2 regions of the Nocardioides eburneiflavus genome follow, and region 2 is predicted to be linked to the other one. Evidence: predicted binding sites of a transcription regulator. Region 2 holds the regulator's gene; the other holds the start of a gene.
The links. The regulator LexA, encoded in region 2, represses DNA repair genes until DNA is damaged. The targets are predictions, from matches to a motif close to TCGAACANNTGTTCGA.

Region 1: EXE59_RS10205 (alpha-ketoglutarate-dependent dioxygenase AlkB) is a predicted target of LexA. The motif match lies at 2,661-2,676, and genes of this name have one in related genera.

Annotation. Positions count from the first base shown of each region.
Region 1 is NZ_SRRO01000001.1:2,171,797-2,182,694, forward strand. Features, by position in the region: gene EXE59_RS10190 (xanthine dehydrogenase family protein molybdopterin-binding subunit) at 1-501, shown strand, start outside; gene EXE59_RS10195 (FAD binding domain-containing protein) at 498-1,346, shown strand; gene EXE59_RS10200 (SRPBCC family protein) at 1,346-2,041, shown strand; gene EXE59_RS10205 (alpha-ketoglutarate-dependent dioxygenase AlkB) at 2,028-2,639, opposite strand; gene EXE59_RS10210 (GntR family transcriptional regulator) at 2,764-3,486, shown strand; gene EXE59_RS10215 (HD domain-containing protein) at 3,490-4,074, opposite strand; gene EXE59_RS10220 (oxygenase MpaB family protein) at 4,071-4,955, opposite strand; gene EXE59_RS10225 (DNA repair helicase XPB) at 4,989-6,635, opposite strand; gene EXE59_RS10230 (CGNR zinc finger domain-containing protein) at 6,632-7,192, opposite strand; gene EXE59_RS10235 (helicase C-terminal domain-containing protein) at 7,288-9,555, opposite strand; gene EXE59_RS10240 (PP2C family protein-serine/threonine phosphatase) at 9,625-10,440, shown strand; gene EXE59_RS23740 (FHA domain-containing protein) at 10,437-10,898, shown strand, end outside.
Region 2 is NZ_SRRO01000001.1:1,651,635-1,662,532, reverse strand. Features, by position in the region: gene EXE59_RS07820 (vitamin B12-dependent ribonucleotide reductase) at 1-496, opposite strand, end outside; gene nrdR (transcriptional regulator NrdR) at 602-1,087, opposite strand; gene EXE59_RS07810 (hypothetical protein) at 1,435-1,767, shown strand; gene EXE59_RS07805 (hypothetical protein) at 1,948-2,505, opposite strand; gene EXE59_RS07800 (PKD domain-containing protein) at 2,505-3,308, opposite strand; gene EXE59_RS07795 (hypothetical protein) at 3,308-3,859, opposite strand; gene EXE59_RS07790 (LysM peptidoglycan-binding domain-containing protein) at 4,154-4,507, opposite strand; gene EXE59_RS07785 (NAD(P)/FAD-dependent oxidoreductase) at 4,780-5,988, shown strand; gene EXE59_RS07780 (SDR family NAD(P)-dependent oxidoreductase) at 6,103-6,894, opposite strand; gene lexA (transcriptional repressor LexA) at 7,031-7,753, shown strand; gene EXE59_RS07770 (NAD(P)/FAD-dependent oxidoreductase) at 7,812-9,044, shown strand; gene EXE59_RS07765 (alkaline phosphatase D family protein) at 9,596-10,898, shown strand, end outside.

The DNA.
Region 1 (10,898 bases), 520 kb from region 2:
GAGACCGGTGCGGTGAAGATGCGGAAGTACACCTGCTGCGACGACATCGGCGTCATCGTCAACCCGCTGATCGTGGCCGGTCAGGTGCACGGCGGGCTGGTGCAGGGCATCGCGCAGGCGCTCTGGGAGGAGGCCGTGCACGACGAGGCCGGCACGCTCGTGAGCGGGTCGTTCGTCGACTACCTGCTCCCCACGGCGGCCGACACGATCTCCTTCGACGTGGTGCACACCGACGAGCCGAGCGTCTGCACGACCAACACGCTGGGCACCAAGGGGGTCGGCGAGGCGGGCACCATCGCCTCGACGCCGGCGGTCGTCAACGCCGTCGTCGATGCCGTACGCCACCTCGGCGTCCACGACATCCAGATGCCCTGCACGCCCGAGCGGGTGTGGCGGGCGATCCACGCCAACGACGGCGACGCGCCGACCCCCGAGGCGGCGATGCCGCACTTCGAGGAAGGCGCCCTCAACCAGGACAGCACGGACGGAGCAGGCCAGTGATCCCGGTGAAGTTCGACTACCTCGCACCCACGTCGGTCGAGGAGGCCATCTCGGCGCTCGGGCAGCACGGCGACGACGCGAAGATCCTCGCCGGCGGGCAGAGCCTGCTGCCGGTGCTGCGGATGCGCCTCAACGCCCCCGAGGTCGTCATCGACCTCGGCCAGATCCCATCCCTCCGGGGCATCCGCGACGACGGCGACGCCATCGTGATCGGCGCGATGACGACCCACCACGACGTGCGCGACGACGACCTCGTCAAGGAGCACGCGCTGCTGCTGTCCAAGGCGGCGGCCGAGGTGGCCGACTCGCAGATCCGGCACCGCGGCACGTTCGGTGGGGCGCTCGCCCACGCCGACCCCGCGGGCGACCTCGGCGCGCCGGCGCTCGCCCTCGGCGCGCAGTTCGTGATCGCGGGGCCCGGCGGGACGCGTACGGTCGAGGCGTCCGACTTCTTCGTCGACCTCTTCGAGACCGCGATCGGCGACGACGAGATCCTCACCGAGGTGCGCATCCCCAAGCACACCGGGTGGGGCGCCCACTACGAGAAGTTCGTCCGCGTCGCCCACCAGTGGCCGATCGTGGCGGTCGCCGCCACCGTGAGGGGCTCGATCGACGAGGCACGCATCGGCCTGACCAACATGGGCTCCACCCCGCTGCGGGCCACCGCCAGCGAGCAGGCCCTGGTGGGTGCGAGCGCGACCGAGGACGGCGTACGCGCCGCGGCCGACCTCGCCGCCGAGGGCACCGACCCGCCCTCGGACCTCAACGGGGCGGCCGACTACCGCCAGCACCTCGCCCGGGTCCTCACCGGGCGGGCGGTCCTCAAGGCCGCGGGGGTGCAGTAGTGGAGCTGAACCACCGGTTCACCGTCCCGATCGGCGTCGAGGAGACCTGGGCGCACTTCAACGACATCGCCTCGGTCGCCGAGTGCTTCCCGGGCGCCCAGGTGACCGAGGCCGACGAGAGCTCCTTCTCGGGGTCGGTCAAGGTCAAGCTCGGGCCCATCGCCCTCCAGTACAACGGGAGCGGCACCTTCGTGGAGAAGGACGCGGACGCCCACCGGTTCGTCGTCGACGCCAAGGGCAAGGACAAGCGCGGCAACGGCACGGCCGGCGCGAAGGTCACCGTCTCCATGAGCGACGCGGGCGGGTCGACGGACGTCTCGGTCGAGACCGACCTGGCGATCACCGGCAAGCCCGCGCAGTTCGGGCGCGGTGTCATGCAGGACGTCTCGGACAAGCTGCTCGGCCAGTTCGTGGCGTGCCTCGAGCAGCGCCTCGCGGCGCCCGAGCCCGCGCCGGAGGAGGAGACCCCGGTGGGAGCGGCCGCCGCGGCCTCCGTGGCCGCCTCCGCCCCGGCGGCGCCCGGGGCACCGGCGGCGCCGCCCGCCGCGCCACCCCCACCACGGCCCGCGCCGGAGCCCGAGGCGCTCGACCTCGGCAGCGCGGTGCTGCCAGTGCTCCTCAGGTCGTACTGGAAGCAGGCGGCGGTCGCGCTCGTCGTGCTCGTGGTCCTGAGGAGGCTGCTCAGAAGACGTTGAGGGGGCGGAACTGGACGGAGATCCGCGGCCCGGCGTTGGCCACTTTGGGAACGGCGTGCTCCCACGTGCGCTGGCAGGAGCCGCCCATCACCACCAGGTCGCCGTGCCCCATCGTCAGCGCGATCGACGCCCCGCCGCCCCGAGGCCGCAGCAGCAGGCGGCGCGGGTCGCCGACGCTGACGATCGCGACCATCGTGTCGGCGGTGCGGCCGCGACCGATCGTGTCGCCGTGCCAGGCGACCGAGTCGCGACCGTCGCGGTAGAAGCAGCAGCCGGCGGTCACGAACGGCTCGCCGAGCTCGGGGAGGTAGTGCCTGCTCAGGGCCGTACGCGCCTCGGTCAGCGCGGGATGGGGTAGCGGGGCGTCGGCGAGGTAGGTGTGGACCAGCCGGGGGACGGCGACGACAGAGTCGTACATCTCGCGTCGCTCGGCACGCCACGGCACCTCGTCGACGAGTGCGGAAAACACGGCGTCGGGGTCCGGGAGCCAGCTGCGTTGCACGTCGACCCACGCTCTGCGGGCCAGCAGGCGACGCTCAGGCGACAGTGCCACGGAATCCGTGGTGCCGTCGGCGAAGAGGGACGTCTGGTAGTCCACGACAGCAGCCTACCCCATCGATCGAACGTGCGTTCGAACATCGAACATCAAGATTTGGTCAAGTCAGCACCACAGAGTTGGTCAATTTGCAGACGCCGGTCCAGCCCAGTCCTAGCCTCGATGCATGGATCCGGTCGATGTCGTCGTCCCGCGGCAGCGGGCGCTGAAGCACGTCCAGGTCCGCGAGCACGTCCGCAGCCTCATCGAGGCGCAGCCGCCGGGCTCCGCGGCCCCGTCCGAGCGCGAGCTCGTGGCCCGTTTCGGCGTGGCGAGGATGACCGTACGACAGGCGCTCGACGCCCTCGTTGCCGAGGGCCTCCTCGAGCGCATCCCCGGCCGCGGCACCTTCGTCGCGCAGCCCCCCAAGACCGCCGGTCGCCTGACCTCCTTCACCGAGGAGATGCGCCGACGCGGGATGCTGCCCGAGTCGCAGACCCTGCTCGCCCGCGTGGAGCAGGCCGGCCCCGGTGTGGCCCGCGCTCTCGACATCTCGCCCGGCGACCCGGTGCTGCACTGGCGACGGCTGCGCCGCGCCGACCAGGCCGTCGTCTGCGTCGAGGACGCCTACCTCAACGAGGTCCTGCTGCCGGGGTTCCTCCAGCACGGCACGCCCACCAGCCTCTACGAGGCGCTCGCCGCTCGAGGCCTGCGACCGACCGAGGTCGAGGACTCCATCAGCGCCGACCGTGCCAGCGCGGACGAGGCGGCGATCCTCGAGATCGCCGAGGGCGACCCGGTGCTGCGCCACGCCCGTCGTGCGGTCTCGGACGGCCGCATCGTCGAGGTGTCGCGCACCTGCTACCGGCACGACCGCTTCACCGTCTACCTCCAGCTCAACGACCGCTGACCCTCACCCGCGGCCGAGCCCGGTGAGCTCGCGCTCGAGGTTGGCCCGCGCCTGCGCCTCCCACAGCCCGCGCCCCTGCGCGGTGTGGAACAGGTGCGGCTTCGCCGCGAGGTCGGCGAGGACGGCCGCCCGGCCTGCCCGGAAGTCGGCGTCCCCGACGTGCGCGAAGTCGGCCCGCACGCCCGCGACGTAGGCGTCGTAGCGCTCGCGCGGTGCCGCCAGGACGGCGAGGTCGGCGTCGCTGAGCGCGCAGCCCGCCGGGTCGCCGTCGTCCGGCCGGTGGTGCGCCGTCATCCGCACCAGCCGTGCCACCTCCTCGGCGTACATCGGCGGCAGCGCCCGCTCGGCCCAGCGGGCCGAGCGCTCCTCGTCGTCCTCCGCCCCCTGGTAGACCGCGTCGTGGAACCACGCGGCGAGCCCGACGACGGTCCGGTCGAACCCGGCACCCGCGGCGGCCAGCTGGTCGAGCCGGTCGAGGACCTCCGACAGGTGCAGGAGGTCGTGGTAGCCGGGGCGGTCCCAGGCGACGAGCAGGTCGTCGCGGAGGTCGTGGTGGTCGGGGAGCGGCCACCGCCGGGCGAGCGTCACCGGCGCGCGTCCTGGAGCTCGCGCGCCTGCGCGTGCCCGGACGCCATCGCCCACCGGATCGCACCGGTCGAGACCTTGCCCAGCGCGCGGCCGACGGTCCGGTCCAGCGTGGCGTCGAGGACCCGCGGGTGGGGAAGGCCCAGCTCGCGCCGCTGCCACTCCGGCGTCAGCGACACGGCCGCGCCGACGAGGGAGAGGTACGCCGGGCGCGCGGCGAGCGGCAGGTCGGGGTGCCAGACCAGGAACGAGATGGCGTCGCGCGCGGCGGGGGTCCCGGCGAGCTCGGGCCGGTACGCGTCGAGGGTCGCGCGCAGGCCGGCCTCGGTGATGGGCGGGTCCGTCACGCCGAGCAGGCCCGCGACGTGCGCGGTCTGGGCGAGGTACTCGTCGCGCTCGGCCCCGACGAGCGGCTGGTGGCCGAACCGGTCGTGCGCGAGCAGGAAGCTGTCGACCTCGGCGGCGTGCACCCAGCCGAGGAGGTGCGGGTCCGAGGCGGCGTACGGGGTGCCGTCGGGCAAGGTGCCGGTCACCGACTCGTGCGCGCGCTGCACCGCGCGGATGACCTGGCGGGCGTCCTGCTCGGCTCCGAAGGTGGTCATCGCGATGTAGGTGGAGACCTGTGCGAGGCGCCCCCACATGTCGCCGCGGTAGCCGGAGTGGTCGGCCACGCCCTGCATCGCCGCCGGGTGCAGCGACTGGAGCATGATCGCTCGGATGCCGCCGACGAACATCGACGCGTCGCCGTGCACGCGCGTGATCGGCGAGCCCGGCGCGAACCACCGCGGGCCGGGGGTGCCGTGCACGCGCTCGCGGTTGCGGGGGCCGTCGGGGCCGGCGACCTTGCGGAACAGCTCAGCGCCCACGCGTTCGCGGAGGGTCACGCTCCCGAGGCTAGCGAGGGACGCCAATGCAGGTCAGGCCTCGGCGGCCAGGTCCCCTGCGTCGACGATCCGGTAGGCGTACCCCTGCTCGGCGAGGAACCGCTGCCGGTTCTGCGCGAAGTCGGCGTCGACGGTGTCGCGCGAGACGATCGTGTAGAAGTGCGCCGTACGGCCCTCGGTCTTGGGCCGCAGCAGCCGACCGAGCCGCTGCGCCTCCTCCTGGCGTGAGCCGAAGGACCCGCTGACCTGGATCGCCACCTCGGCCGAGGGCAGGTCGATGGAGAAGTTGGCGACCTTGCTCACCACGAGCAGGTCGATCTCGCCGGCGCGGAACGCCTGGAAGAGGCGCTGGCGCTCCTTGACCGTCGTCTCGCCCTTGATCACCGGGGCGTCGAGCAGCTCGCCGATCTCGTCGAGCTGGTCGATGTACTGGCCGATGACCAGCGTCGGCTGCCCGGCGTGCTGGCGCACGAGGTCGCGCACGACGTCGATCTTGGCGTGGGTGCAGGAGGCGAGTCGGTAGCGGGTGTCGGGGTCGCTGGTGGCGTACGCCAGCCGCTCGCCGTCGGGCAGGGTGACCCGCACCTCGACGCAGTCGGCCGGTGCGATCCAGCCCTGGGCCTCGATGTCCTTCCACGGCGCGTCGTAGCGCTTCGGGCCGATGAGGGAGAAGACCTCGCCCTCGCGGCCGTCCTCGCGCACCAGCGTCGCGGTGAGGCCGAGCCGGCGGCGGGCCTGGAGGTCGGCGGTCATCCGGAAGATCGGCGCCGGCAGCAGGTGCACCTCGTCGTAGACGATGAGGCCCCAGTCGCGCGCGTCGAGGAGCTCGAGGTGCGGGTAGACGCCCTTCCGCTTGGTCGTCAGCACCTGGTAGGTCGCGATGGTGACCGGGCGGACCTCCTTGACGGCGCCGGAGTACTCGCCGATCTCGTCCGCGGTCAGCGACGTGCGGGCGACCAGCTCGTCCTTCCACTGGCGCGCGCTGACGGTGTTGGTGACGAGGATCAGGGTGGTGGCCTGCGCCTGCGCCATCGAGGCCGCCCCGACGATGGTCTTGCCCGCGCCGCAGGGGAGCACGACGACGCCCGAGCCGCCGTCCCAGAAGGACTCGGCCGCCTCGCGCTGGTAGGGCCGCAGCGTCCAGCCGTCCTCGGCGAGGTCGATCGCGTGCGCCTCGCCGTCGACGTAGCCGGCGAAGTCCTCGGCCGGCCAGCCGAGCTTGAGCAGCGCCTGCTTGAGGTTCCCGCGCTCGCTCGGGTGCACCGCGACGGAGTCGTCGTCGAGGCGCGAGCCGACCATCCCGGCGATCTTCTTGGCGCGCAGGACCTCCTCGAGCACCGGGCGGTCGGTCGAGGAGAGCACGAGTCCGTGGACGGGGTGCTTCTCCAGGCGGAGCCGGCCGTAGCGGCCCATCGTCTCGGCGACGTCGACGAGCAGTGCGTGCGGGACGGCGTACCGGCTCCAGGTCAGCAGCGCGTCGACCACCTGCTCGGCGTCGTGGCCGGCCGCGCGCGCGTTCCACAGGCCCAGCGGGGTCAGGCGGTAGGTGTGGATGTGCTCGGGCGAGCGCTCGAGCTCGGCGAAGGGCGCGATGGCCTTGCGCGCCTCGCCGGCCGAGGGGTGGTCGACCTCGAGCAGGAGAGTCTTGTCCGACTGGACGATGAGGGGGCCGTCGTTCACCGAGTGGCCGCCTTGGCGTCCGGCTCGTTCCTCGCCTGCTCAGCCCGGCGCTGCCGGGCGCGGAAGGCCGCGACGTTGGCGCGCGAGGAGCACCGGTCCGAGCAGTAGCGACGCGACTGGTTGGGCGAGGTGTCCACGAAGACGTGGTCGCAGCGCGCCTCGGAGCAGATCCCGAGACGGGTCGCGCCGAGGTCGCACACGAGGTTGGCCAACCCCATCAGCGCCTCGCCGATGAGCAGCTCGGCCACCGAGGCGGCGCGGTTGGCCACGTGCATGTGCAGGTTGTCGGGGTCGTGGTCGGAGATCATCGGCGTCACCGGGTGGCGCTCGAGCAGGCCGTTGAGCGAGCTCACGACCAGGGACACGTCGTCGACGTCGGAGGCCTCGAACACCGCCCGCAGCTCGGAGCGGAAGGCCTGCAGGGCCTCCACGTCACCCTCGACGACCGAGCGGTGCAGCCACGAGCGGTCCGCGAGGTGCGCGCGCAGCGCGTCCTCGTCGGGCAGCTCGGCGTTGACGAGCGCCGCCGAGCGCTCGGCGTACCGGATGAAGTCCATCCGTCAAGGTTACTGGCCGAGCATCGGAGTGACGGGGGCCCCGCGGCGTTGTGCGGGGGAGCGAAGCGGAGGAGCAGAACGTCGTGGGGTGTTCTTCACGCTTGTCGGACGCCGGTGATCCGGTGCACCGCGAACTCGCGCACGTCGTCGGCGCGGTGGTCGTACGCCGCGAGCCGCCCGCCGTCGAGGCGGCGCGGGTCGACGACCCGCTCGCCGGTCGCCCCGTGGTTGTCGACGTAGCCGATGACGACGGTGCTGCGCGCCTCGATGGCCTCTCGCAGCGCCGCCAGGGCACCCGAGGGCGTGGTCGTCTCCGCGGTCGCCGGCCGCGACGACCGGGCCCGGTCGCCGGCGCGGATCGCGGTGGCCACCGCCTGCAGCTCGGCCGTCCGGCGGGCCTCGACGGCTCCGGCCGGGCGACGACCGCGGCGGGTGCGTGCGCGTCGCAGGTCCGGCCGGCTCACCCGAACGGTCCCGTCGGCGGCTTCGACCACGGGTGCGGCGCCGAGCTCGCGCACGCGGGGCAGGAGCACGTCGAGGGGAGAGGTGGCGATCGCCACCGTCGGCGCCAGCAGCCGCAGGCCGAGGCTGCGGGCGCGCGGGTCGTGCACGAGGGCGGCGAGTGCGGCCTCGTCGTCGGAGCGCAGGAACGCCTCGGCGTGCCCGACCCGGACGCTGCCGAAGGTGCGGGCGACGTCGTCGACGAGGAACTCCAGCGGCTGCGGCACCGGGGTCTGCGACACCGCTGCCAGGAAGTCGCGCACCTCGGCGGCCGACCAGCCCGCGTCGAGACCGCGGCGCACGGATCCGGCCGTGAACCGGTAGACGGTCGCCCCGCCGCGGGACTCCACGTCGGCGAGCAGGTGCAGCCGGCGCGCCACCTCGGTCTCGAGGGGGCCGGGGGCGACGGCCGTGAGGTCGGCCTGCAGGAGCACGTGGTCCACCGGCCGCGGCAGGTGCGGGTCGAGCGCCGCGGCGGCGGCCGCGAGGTCGTCCCCGGCGACGTGCCGACCGCTCGGGGGGAGCCCGCCGGCACCGCCCACGCCGAGCACCGCCGCCTCCGACACGGCGGCCGCGACCAGGTCGGCGAAGATCGTGGGCCGCCGTGGACGCAGCCAGCGCACCCGCTGCACGAGCGAGGCGATGCCGGTGCCGGCGGCGAGGACCTCGCCGTCGGGCAGCTCCGCCAGCACCCGCAGCGCCAGGCGCCGCGCCTCCTCGGCGAGCCCGCTCGAGAGCTCCGGGGCGAGGGCGTTCCAGGCCTTGCCGGCCGGGTCGCGCGAGCCGACGAGCGACGGCACCCGGCTGCTGGCGAGCCAGCCGCCCACGAGCCGCGCCCACCGCTCGGAGATCGGCTGCCCGGACCAGACGTCGAACTCGTCGGTCGGCAGCCACGCCGGCGTGCCGTCCGAGTCGGCGGCCTCGGCGATCAGCCCCGACGCGAGCGCGACCTCGACGACGAGCGCCGCTCCCGGCTCGTCGACGTGCAGGTCGCGAGCGACGGCCCTGAGGTCGCGGACCGCCAGTCCTCCGGAGCGCAGCACGCTCGGAGGCTGCACGCCCCAGTGGTCGAGCAGCAGCTCGACCCGGCGTACGACGTCGAACGCGGCGCCCGCGGCGCTGCGAGCCACGAGCGCGGGGTCGCGCGTCGAGGTGGCAAGCGCCGGCACGTCGTCGACCGGCTCGGTGGTCGTACGCCCTCCCCGGAGCGCCAGGCCCACCTCGCCGGGCAGCACGACCGAGTCGCCGTCCCGCGGCACGAGCAGGCGGCGGCTGAGCAGCTCCTCGGCGGGCGAACGGGCCTCGGCCGGCGTCACCGTGCGCCGGGCCGCGCCGGTCGTTCCCTCCCCGCCGTGCTCGTCGACGTGGCGCAGCAGGGCCGCCGCGGCGGGGGAGAGCTCCGCGATCCGCGCCGCGACCTCGGCGGGAGCCGCGGGGTCGGGGCTCGAGGGCCGCAGGCCGCTCACGAGGCCGGGCATCCCGCGCATCGCGTCGGCCACACCGGTCAGCGGCCGCACGCCTCCGGGCGCCTCCCACGCGAGCGCCAGGTCGAGCAGGTGCTGGAGGGCAGCCGCGGTCCGCGCCTCGTCGGCCCGCACGATCGAGACAAGCCCCTCGGAAGTGGTTTGACCTGCAACCAGCAGGGCATCAAGCACCGAGAGCTCCAGATGGTCCAGGCCGTCGAGGGCGCGGTGGATCGACGAACGCGTGGCGGCCCGAGAGGCCAGCTGTGACGAATCTTGAGGGGCGGGTGTGGCGAGATCCGGACGGGCCCGCAGCAGCGCCACGAGTCGCTCGTCGGGCCAGCCGCGCAGCTGGTCGGCGAGGGTGCGTGCGGGTGTCGTCCGCCCTGAACTGGACATCCCTCTTACGCTACTCGCCGGGTCGCCACCGCGACCCCACATCTCGACACGGGGCGAAGAGGGCTGGGCATGAGGGACGTTGACCTGCACCACGGGGCGTCGACCGACGTCGGACTGGTGCGCAAGGTCAACGAGGACTCCTACCTCGTCGCACCCCCGGTGTTCGTCGTCGCCGACGGCATGGGCGGCCACTCGGGCGGCGACGTCGCCAGCCGGATGGTGGTCGAGGAGTTCCAGCGGCTCGCGGAGGCCTACGACCCGCGGCGCGGGGCCGAGCTGGTCTCCGACGCCCTGGCACGCGCCCAGGCGCGGATCCTCGACTACGGCGAGGCCCACCGCGCGCTCCAGCCGGGATGGCACGCGGGCACGACGGCGGTGGCCGCCGTCCTGGTGGACGACGAGGGCGTGACCAAGTGGCTGCTCGTCAACCTCGGCGACTCGCGGATCTACCGCATCGTCGGCGGCCGGCTCGAGCAGGTCAGCGTCGACCACTCGGTCGTGCAGGAGCTCGTCGACGCCGGCCAGATCACGCCCGAGGAGGCCTCGGTGCACCCCGAGCGGCACGTGATCACCCGCGCTCTCGGCAGCCCCGGGGGCATCCAGCCCGACTTCTTCCTCCTCCCACTCGGGTCGGTCGAGCGCCTGCTGCTGTGCAGCGACGGCGTGACCGGGATGATCGACGACAAGGAGATCGAGGAGGTCCTCGAGTCCGTCGCCGACCCCCGCGACGCCGCGGACCAGCTCGTGCGGGCAGCCGTCGCCGCCGGGGGCCGCGACAACGCGACGGCCGTCGTCGTCGATGTGGTGGGATTGGTGAAGGACGCGACCTACGACTCGCAGCGCCAGCTGCAGAGTCTCGAATCGAAGCTGGGGGGACGACTGTGAGCACTGAGGCCAGGTTCGCCGCAGGGGACTGGTACGCCGTGGTCGGTGACCAGGTCACGGTCCTGCTGCCGGGCAGCCAGCGTGGCCGGGTCGCCGGCTTGTGGGACCTCGCCGACTCCGGGGCGGGTGCCGACGCGATCCTCGACGCCTTGCTCGCCGACGGACTGTCCACGCTCGACCACTTCGCCCTCGTCGCCCACGACGACGACCGCATCCGGCTCCTCGTGCGCGGCGCGCCCACCGCGGCCGTCCGCGCCACCGAGGGCGACGAGGTCGTCAGCGCCGCCCCGGGCACCGCCTGGGCCGAGCGGCTGGTGACCGGCGTGTCCAGCGTCCGGGTCACCCTCACCGGCGACGCGACCGCCGAGCACCTCCTCGCACCCGGCCTGGCGCGGGTGTCGGTGGTCGAGTTCGGTACGCCGGTGTCCGCCGCCGAGCCTGCCGCCGCCGAGTCGCTG
Region 2 (10,898 bases):
GGATCGAGTCCATCGAGTCGTCGACCGAGAGGATGAAGCAGGCCGAGACCTGCTGCGGCGACGGGGTGCCGACGTTGAACCAGACGGGAGAGTTGAAGGAGAAGTACTGGTTGACCAGCAGCCAGGTCAGCTCGTGCTCGAAGATCTCGGCGTCGGCGTCGGTGGCGAAGTAGTCGTGGTCGATGCCGGCCTTGGTGTAGGTCTTCACGACCCGGTCGATGAGCTGCTTGAGGCTCCACTCGCGGGCGTCGGTGCCGACGGCGCCGCGGAAGTACTTGGTGGTGACGATGGTCGAGGCGTTGACCGACCAGAAGTCGGGGAACTCCACGCCGCGCTGCTCGAAGACGGTCTCGCCGGTCTTCCAGTTCTGCTGGACGACGTCGCGACGCTCCCACGTGATGGCGTCGTAGGGGTGGGTGCCCTCGGTGCTGAAGACGCGCTCCATCTTCAGGCCCTTGCCCCTCGCCTTCGCGCGGGTGCTCACCGTCTCGGTCATGGGTTCTCCTCTTCCTTGGTTCTGCTTCAACTTCGCGAGTCTTCTCGCGGCTGCTTGGAAGGCCCGGCAGGCAGCTTCCCCACTACCTGCCGGGCCGCTTGGGGGTCAGCCCGAATGCGCAGGATGCGCCGGCTGATCGTCCGCGGCTCGCTCGAGCCGCAGCATCTTGATCTCCGCGTCGAAGTCGTCGGCCGACTCGAACGCGCGGTAGACGGAGGCGAACCGGAGGTACGCCACCTCGTCGAGCGCCCGCAGCGGGGCGAGGATCGCGAGGCCGACGTCGTTGGCGTCGAACTCGGCCTGCCCGCTCAGACGGAGTGCGTCCTCGACCTCCTGGCCGAGGCAGGCGAGCTGGGCGTCGGTGACCGGGCGGCCCTTGCAGGCCTTCCGTACGCCGGCGATCGCCTTGTCGCGGTTGAACGGCTCGGTCGCGCCCGAGCGCTTGAGCACCGTGAGCTGCATCTTCTCGACCGTCGTGAAGCGCCGGTCGCAGGCCGCGCACGTACGCCGGCGGCGGATCGAGCCGCCGTCGTCGGCGACGCGGGAGTCGAGGACCTTGGTGTCCTCGTTCTTGCAGTAGGGACAGTGCATGGCGGCCCTCCTCCCGGGTACGTGTGGGCGCGGCTCGTACACCCGTACAACGGGGTGGCGCCTGTGGATCTTCCTGTGGACATCTAGCCTTGGCTTGTGGGTTCGCGCCCTCTGCCTGTGCACCAGATGTGGATAACTACAGCGGTGTAACTACTAGATGTAGTGGTAACCGTACGCTCCGCCCACCACGCATGGCAAGCGAATGCCGAACCTCGTCGGATCAATTTCCGGGGCTCGGTAAAACCGCAGGTCAGTGCGGTGCGAGGTGGTCCAGCGGCGGCGTGTCGACCCCTCCTTCTGGGTCGTTCGGCTGCCCCACTCAGGCCACATCCGCCACAATGGACCCCGTGTCCACGGGGAAGAGAGCAGGGTCGCGCAAGGGCGCCCGCCAGCCCCGTCCCTCGAACAAGGCGGCGCTGCTCCTGGGCGCCGCGATCACCCTCCTGGTGGTGGCCTGGGGCTACCTCGTGTACGCCGCGATCGACTTCGGTACGGCCGCGCGCGGCGGCAACTCGCAGGCGTGGACCTTCATGGCCCTCGCCTGCGCCGGCGCCATCGCATGCCTCTTCGTCGGCCTCCTCCTGGTCGCGCGGATGCTCCGTGTCCTGGGGATCACGTCCTCGCCCCCGTCCCCCGACGCTCCCCCGCGCCCCGTCGGCGGCAAGCGCGCCGCACGGTGATCGTGGAGTTCATGAGTCACCTGGTGGCCCGGGAGCTCCACGGTCTCGCTGGTTGCGGGTCTGCGCAGAGCTGCGCGCCCGGCCAGGCACAGACACCGCGCTCATGGGTGGTCGGGGCAAGGGGCGGCCAAGCACGAAGTTTGCTCGTCCGTGGTGCGAGCGAACTGACAGCTTCTTCGATCAGTTGGGTTCGATGAAAAAGTGAGCGACGTTCCAGCTGTCCCCATCGGGTTCGAGGATGTACCTGAAGGTGGTTCGACCACCTGGGTACTTCTCCAGACGTCCATCCCCGTGGTGGACGACGGTGGGAGCCACGTCCTTCGTGAGGAGGTACACCGAGTCCGATCCCTGCGCCTTCACGATCCGCACGATCGACGTACCTGCGAAGTCGACTGTCCCGTTGTCCGCGTAGACCTCCTCCACCGTCTCGACGAACCCCTCACACGGCTCGCATCCTGAGATCATGGACACAATTGGGGCGGTCCTGCCGGTGACCTGCATCTTGTCGCTGGCGGCCACCCACTGCCGGAGGAATCTCCGAGGGTTCATCCGCTCCTGCGCGAAGTAGGCAGAGTCGGGCGAACCGGAATCGGTGGGGCTGGCTGGCTGTGCCTTGCCAGATTCCGATTGATCGGGAGCAGGCTGTTTGGGGCTGGGCGCCCCGGTCTCCGCCCCGCAGGCTGAGATCGTCATGGCAGCCACGACAATCGCCAGGCCGCGCATCAGGCGGATACGCATCACCGGAGCACAAGCTGCGGGAGCGCTTCGACGATCTCGAGGTCCTGGGCCTCACCGGCGACCCAAAGCGTCGACGGGATCGACTCGGGCGGGCCGCCGTTGACCGTGAAACTCGCATCGCCGTACTGAGTGTCGACGCTGACAGCGACCTTGTCGACCTGCTCGTAGACGTGGGCGACGTCGAGGTTCGGGTACGGCGCCCCGGGACTGGTCGTTGTCGTGGAGGTGCCGTCGCCGAAGTTCCACTGGTACGAGATGGGGCGAGCCGTCACAACAACTTCCGACTCAACAAGGCGCACCGAGATGCTCCTGGACCCGCTATTGGACGTGTAGAAGTTGGTGTCCAGGTTGACCAATGTCTTCCCACCGACTGGCTGGACGATCAGGTGCGACGGCGGCCAATCGAGCCTTTCAAAGGCTTCAATAACAATCACCCGGATAGGCGGGGGATCGTCCACGGCATCAGCCTCGCCAGCACTCAGACAAGCTGTTCCATCGTTCTCGCCATCCTTGAAGAGAGTGTATCGAGTGCCTGGGACACCACTCACAGTGGTGCATTCCTGTGGGTTGAAGCAGATCCCCTCAGGATTGCGTCCGCCGTCTTTGCAGAGCTGACGGACGGTCCACTTGGCCGTTGGGTACTTCGCCTTCTCTGCCTCGATCTCGCCCGCCGACTTGTCGCATTGCTCGACCACCTCTCCGAGTTCGGCTTCGACGCCGCACTCCGCGTGTGCCGCAGGGCCGGTCAACACGAGCACGCAGACTATGCAGGCGAGAACTTGAAGTCGAACGAGCTGAGACATCACCCGGCCACCTCGGACTTGTCGACCACCTGCCACGACGTTCCGTCGGGTGCGACGGTTATCAGATGAGCCCCTGGGCCACCGGGAAATGACTTCTCCTTACCGCCGGCCCTTTCTGCATATTTTGTAGGCGCAGAGTTCACCTTCACTAGAAACGCACGTCTACTAGTACCGCGCGACCGAATGCTTCGAATTTTCCACCCGTCCCATTCGACGAAGCCTCCTGCTTCGTAGTACTGCTCCACCAGATCAGCAAGCTCGATGCAGGCTCGGCACTTCTGTGACAGCGCTCGGTAGTCCGCCGTATCGCCAGTGTTCTCCATCCGAGCCTCCTCCGAGGCCCACCGCCGGATGAACTCCTCCGGACTCTCCGCCTCCGGCTCCTCAGTCGCCGGCTCCGAGGGCGTCGGGGACGAGCTCGGCGGCTCCGGGATCTTCGGCGTGGGCTCCGGGTCGTCGGAGCACCCCGCCAGCAGGACGGGGACCGCGATGGTGAGCGCGAGTGCGCGGCGTACGTACATGAAGTGCCTTCCCGAGAACAACGTCAGCACCGGGAAACTACCCATTCGGGCGTGGGTCGAACCACCCCCGACGAGGATCTGTGGATAACCCGAGTCCCCCTGCGGTGGCGGAGATTGTGGAGTCCGCGACCCGCTATCCGGCTCACGGACTCCACATTGCTGTCGGGAACCACCGGGCAACCGGTGATTCCCGATGCGGGAAGGACGGTCGCTGCTCGACCACCGAGAACACATGCGCCGAGGGGCGGGCCACCAGGCCCGCCCCTCGGTCTTCCCCTTGGTTCCACCAGCCGGGGTCGAAGCGGCTGATGGAGGCCTCGCGCGTCAGTCGGAGACGACAGGGACGCGGAGCTTCTGGCCGGCGCTGAGGCCGGTGGACTCGAGGGCGTTGAGGCGCTCGATCTCGTTCATCATCGAGCGGACGTCGCCGTCGGCCGCGATCTCGCTGGCGATCCCCCAGAGGGTGTCGCCGGGAGCGACCTGGACGATCTCGGTGGGCGCCGGCTCACCGGACGAGCCCGTGCCGACGGCGCCGCCGGCGAGCATGAAGGCCACGCTGAGCACGAGGAACAGCGAGGTCACGAAGACCACGAGGCGCCCGCGCCGGGTCAGCCGTACGGTCGAGCCGCGGCGGACGGGAACGGGGGCAAAGGCGGGGGCAAGGCTGAGGGTGCTCATGGTGGCCTCCTGGGGAAGATTCAGCCGGATGTCTCTGTCGAGCGAATGTCTAGTCGGACCCACCGACAGTGGCCTGGGCCACCGGGTGTCGATCAGGCGTTCGATCGAACATGTGTACGACGGTAGAGCACCTGTTCGAACAACGCAAGCATCAGGGCGAACAATTGTTCGACGTCCGGACGGCCCCCACGGAGAGGACCAACGGACCTACCCGCACCACCCCGGAGCGACGAGCGTGGAGGCACAGCCACACGACACAAGGAGAGCGAGCCATGTCGCGCAAGAAGGTCCTGGTCCTCGGGGGCAACTTCGGCGGTCTCACCGCCGCCATCACGGTCAAGCACGAGCTGCACGGGGACGTCGACGTGACGGTGGTGTCCTCCTCCGACGAGTTCCTCTTCACCCCGTCGCTGATCTGGGTGCCGTTCGGCAAGCGCACCCGCGCCGACATCACCTTCAAGGTCGGCCCGACGTTCGAGGAGCACGACGTCGAGTTCGTCCACGCCGAGGCCACCGCGATCGACCCCGAGGCCCGGCGCGTCGAGACCACCGCCGGCCCGCAGGACTACGACTACCTCGTCATCGCCACCGGCTACCGCAACCGCTTCGAGGTCATCCCCGGCCTCGGCGAGGGCGGCAACGCGCACACCATCACGACGATGGACGACGCGATCCACGCCGGTGAGGGCTGGCGGCAGTTCCGCGAGAAGCCGGGCGACGTCGTCATCGGCGCGACCCAGGGCGCCGGCTGCTTCGGCGCGGCGTACGAGTTCCTCTTCAACACCAGCTACCAGCTGAAGAAGGCCGGCCTCAAGGACCGCGTGAAGCTCACCTACGTCAGCGCCGAGCCGTTCCTCGGCCACTTCGGCATCGGCGGCCTCCCCCACGGCGAGAGCCTGCTCGGGATGTTCCTCAAGAAGGAGAAGATCGACGCCGTCCTCGACACCGCGATGGACCACGTCGACGAGGGCCGGCTGGTGCTCGCCGACGGGAGCGCGCTCGACTTCGGCTACGCGATGATCATCCCGCCGTTCTCCGGCCAGGAGGTCGTCCGCAACACGCCCAAGCTCGCCGACGACAACGGGTTCGTGAAGGTGCGCGACACCTACCAGAGCGAGGCCTACGACGACGTGTACGCCGTGGGCGTCGCCGCCGCGGTCGACGTCCCGTGGCAGACCCCCACGCCGGTCGGCATCCCCAAGACCGGCTTCCCCACCGAGCAGCAGGCCCACGTCGCGGCGACCAACATCGCCGCCCAGATCAGGGGCGAGGCACCCGACGCGCACAAGGCGTTCGGCGACATCCCGGCGGTCTGCGTGATGGACGCCGGCAACAACGGCGTCATCATCCTCGCCGACAAGATGCTGCCGCCGCGCAAGCACGGCGTGCTGATCCCCGGCCCGCAGGCCCACGCGATGAAGCTCGGCTTCGAGAAGTACTTCCTCTGGAAGATGAAGCACGGCCAGGTACGCCTGCCCTGATCGCGCCCTGCGGTCCACTTGGTGACCCGAGTAGTCGCCGGTCGCACAGCATGCCCCTGCTCGAGCGGACATATGCCCGCTCGAGTGGGCAAGTGGTCGGGCGGGCGCCCGCGCTCAGCCGGCGGCGCGGCGCCGCATCGCGCGGCGCCCCTGCGCCGCGAACAGCGACGCGGCGTGCTGCGTGACGCCCGGGGCGAGCGCGGCGCCGCGGACCACCCCGCCGCGCCAGCCCGGCACGGTCCGCACCACGCGGCGCGAGCCCACGAGGGCGACGGCCGCCTCGGCGACCTCGGCCACGCCGAGGATCGGGCCGCCGGAGTGGGTCAGCTGCGAGCCGAGGCCGTCGGGGTCCTGCGCGGCCAGCATCGCGGTGTCCACCCCGTCGGGGCACAGCGCGTGGACCCGCACCCCGCGGGGGGCCTCGGCGTTGACCGACGCCGACAGCGAGACGACCGCGGCCTTCGTCGCGGCGTACATGCTGTAGCCCGGCACCGGCCCGAGGCCCGACAGCGAGGCGACGTTGACGACGTCTCCCCCGGCCGGCCCGAACGCCGCCAGCGCGGCTCGGGTGCCCCACGTCGTACCGAGCAGGTTGACCTCCACCAGGCGGCGCACCTGCTCGTCCGTCAGCGCGGCCAGGGCGCCGTCGTCACCGACGCCGGCGTTGTTGAACCACGACGTCAGCGCCCCGTGACGGGCCGCCTCCTCCGCGACGAGGACGTGGGAGGCGGGATCGCGTACGTCCTGACCGAGGCCCGCGACCGCGCCGATCTCCGCCGCCGTCGCAGCGGCCGCCCACCCGTCGAGGTCGCCGATGACGACGGCGTGGCCGCGCGCGACCATCAGCTCCGCGATGCCGCGCCCGATCCCGCGCGCTCCACCGGTGACGACGCACGAGGTCTGCATCGCACCGACACTAGCGCCATCCCAGCGACACGCGACTTCGAACAGGTGTTTGATCCTCGGGCCCACCGAGGGCTACGGTGAGCGCACAGCTCCCGCCCGGCGCGGACGGTGGGGGCACCACGCAGTGGAGGACGCCATGGCCAAGCAGGACGACAAGAACGTCATCGAGATGCCCGACGGCCCCCCGGACGCCACCGGGCTGACGCCGCGCCAGCAGCGCGTGCTCGCCACGATCAAGGACTCGATCGAGTCCAAGGGCTACCCGCCGTCGATGCGCGAGATCGGCCAGGCCGTCGGCCTCACGTCGTCGTCCAGCGTGGCCCACCAGCTGCGCGTGCTCGAGGGCAAGGGCTTCCTCAAGCGCGACCCCAACCGTCCCCGCGCCCTGGAGGTGTTCCTCCCCGAGGTGATGGCGGCGCGCCGCTCCCTGTCCCACGGCGAGGAGTCGAGCGTCGACGAGACCGGCATCGGCGACATCGCCCCGACCGCGGTCAACATCCCGGTCGTCGGCCGCATCGCCGCCGGTGGCCCGATCCTCGCCGAGGAGCAGGTCACCGACGTGTTCCCGCTGCCCAAGCAGCTCGTCGGCGACGGCACGCTCTTCCTGCTCGAGGTCTCCGGCGACTCGATGGTCGACGCGGCCATCTGCAACGGCGACTACGTCGTGATCCGCCAGGAGCAGACCGCCACCAACGGCCAGATCGTCGCCGCGCTGATCGAGGGCGAGGCCACGGTCAAGACGTTCCAGCGCAAGGACGGCCACGTCTGGCTGCTGCCGCACAACGACGCCTACGACCCGATCCCGGGCGACGACGCCACGATCCTCGGCGTGGTGACGGCGGTGCTCCGCAGCCTCTGAGAGCCGTAGGGGTGGGACGGGCGTTGAAAGCCCACCACCCGCGGGCCACGATGGCAGCATGAGCGACGCCCGAAACACTGACGCCGAGAAGACCTACGACTACGTCATCGTCGGAGCGGGGGTCGCCGCGGCGAGCGCCGTGAAGGGCATCCGCGCCGAGGACGCCAGCGGCACGATCGGCGTGCTCGGCTCCGAGCCCGCCAAGCCGGTCTACCGGCCCGTGCTCACCAAGGACCTCTGGCTCAAGGACGACGCGACCCTCGAGGGCAGCTCGCTGGCCGGCGACCTCGACGACGACGACGCCGTCGACCTCCTCACCGACACCACCGTCACCGCGATCGACCGCGAGGCCCACGTCGTACGTCTCGCCGACGGCAGCAGCGTCGGCTACGGCAAGCTCCTGCTCGCGACCGGCGCAGAGCCGCGCGTGCTCGGCGTCGACCCCGGCCCGCGCGTCCTCTACTACCGCACCGCCGCCGACTACGAGCGGCTGCGCGCGGTCGCCGCGAAGGGCAGCCACGTCGCGGTCGTCGGCGGCGGCTACATCGGCTCCGAGATCACCTCGGCGCTGATCCAGAACGGCATCGACGTCACCCTCGTCCTCGACCTCGAGGACGTGCAGGAGCAGATGTTCCCGCGCGCCCTGGCCGCCCACCTCACCAAGGAGCTCGCCGACCGCGGCGTGACCATCGTGCACGGCTCGGTCTCGGGTGGCGAGGAGGACGACGGCGGCGTACGGATCCGCCTCGACGACGACTCCCACATCGTCGCCGACGCCGCCGTGATCGGCGTCGGCGTCCTGCCGCGCACCGGGCTCGCCGAGGCCGCCGGCCTCGAGGTCGACAACGGCGTCGTGGTCGACGACCACCTGCGCACCAGCGACCCCGACGTGTACGCCGCGGGCGACGTCGCGTCCTACCCCGACGCCCTCCTCGGCCGCCGCCGGGTCGAGCACGTCGACCACGCCGAGAAGTCCGGCGAGCACGCCGGCAGGGTGATGGCCGGCGCCGATGCGGCGTACGACTACACGCCGTTCTTCTGGTCCGACATCCTCGACGAGGGCTACGAGGCCGTCGGCGAGACCAGCAGCCGCCTCGACCTGGTCGAGGACTGGAAGGACGGCGAGATCGGCACGGGCGTCGTCTACTACCTGAAGTCCGGCCAGGTCCGCGGCGTCGTCCTCTGGAACGTCTGGGACAGCGTCGACAAGGCGCGCGAGGTCATCAAGGAGACCGGCGAGCAGCCGGTCAACGACCCGGAGTCGCTGCGGGGGCGCATCCCGTTCGGCTGAGCGCGCGTGCCGCTGGTCGAGCAGCGAGGCACGAACGTCCCGCTGGTTGAGCAGCGAGGAACGAACGTCCCGTTGGTTGAGCAGCGAGGAACGAGCGTGTCGAAACCAAGGCCTCGACTCGCTCGGTTTCGACACGGGCGCTGCGCGCCCTGCTCAACCAGCGGCCAAAGCCGCCGGACGACCGAACGTCCCGCTGGTTGAGCAGCGAGGAACGAGCGTGTCGGAACCAAGGCCTCGACTCGCCTCGGTTTCGACACGGGCGCTGCGCGCCCTGCTCAACCAGCGGCCAAAGCCGCCGGACGACCGAACGTCCCGCTGGTTGAGCAGCGAGGAACGAGCGTGTCGGAACCAAGGCCTCGACTCGCCTCGGTTTCGACACGGGCGCTGGGCGCCCTGCTCAACCAGCGGCCAAGCGGGGGTTTCGACACGGGCGCTGCGCGCCCTGCTCAACCAGCGGCCAAGCGGGGGTTTCGACACGGGCGCTGGGCGCCCTGCTCAACCAGCGGCCAAGCGGGGCGTAATCCCGGCGCGGGTGCGTCGTTGAACCACCCGTGACCCCCTCACCCCACCTCTCCCGACGGGCCGTTATCGCCGGCGGCGCCGGGGCGGCCGCGGTCGCCGGCGGCACCCAGGCCGTCGGAGCACGACCCCGGCACGAGACCTTCCAGCACGGCGTCGCCTCCGGCGACCCGCTCCCGCGCGCGGTCGTCCTCTGGACTCGCGTCACCCCGACCGCGGCCGCCGACCCGGGCTCGGGCGCCGGCCCCCGCGTACGGGTCACGTGGGAGGTCGCTACCGACCGCGGGTTCCGCGACGTCGTACGCCGGGGGTCGGTCCGCACCGGGCCCGCCCGCGACCACACCGTGAAGGTCGACGCGACCCGGCTGCGCCCCGACGCGGCGTACTTCTACCGCTTCACCTGCCGCGGTGAGACGAGCCCGGTGGGGCGTACGCGCACCGCCCCGGCCCGCAACGCCACGCCCGCGGGCCTGCGGTTCGGCGTGGTGTCGTGCGCCAACCTCCAGGCCGGCTGGTTCTCCGCCTACCGCCACCTCGCCCGGCGCGACGACCTCCACGCGGTGATCCACCTCGGCGACTACCTCTACGAGTACGCGCCCGGCGAGTACGGCTACGGCCGCGCCAACACCGACATCAGGCCGCACGCGCCGGCGCGCGAGATGGTCGGCCTGGCCGACTACCGCCAGCGGCACGCGCAGTACAAGTCCGACCCCGACCTGCGTGCGTTGCACGCCCGCCACCCGTTCATCGTGACCTGGGACGACCACGAGGTCACCAACGACGCCTGGCGCGACGGCGCGGAGAACCACCAGCCCGCGGAGGGCGACTACGCCGCTCGTCGCGCCGCCGCGCACCGGGCGTACGACGAGTGGATGCCGGTGCGGATGTCCGGCACCGCCGCCACGGGTGACGGCACGCGGCTGTTCCGCACGCTGCGGTTCGGTGCGCTCGCCGAGCTCAGCATGCTCGACCTGCGCACCTACCGCGACCGGCAGGCCACGACACCCGCGCCGAGCCCCGTGCCCACCCCGACCGGCGGCACGGACGGCACCATCGCTGGTCGGGCGCAGCTCGACTGGCTCAAGCGGCGCCTGCGGCGCGGCGGGCCCCAGTGGAAGCTCGTCGGCAACCCCGTCATGATCGCGCCGGTCACCTTCGCGCAGCTCCCCCACGACCTCGTCGACCCGGTCAACGACGTCACCGGCCTGCTCCCTCGCGACGGCGCGCCCTACAACGTCGACCAGTGGGACGGCTACACCCGCGACCGGCGCGAGCTCTTCGACCACATCCGCGACCAGGGGCTGCGCGACGTGGTGTTCCTGACCGGCGACATCC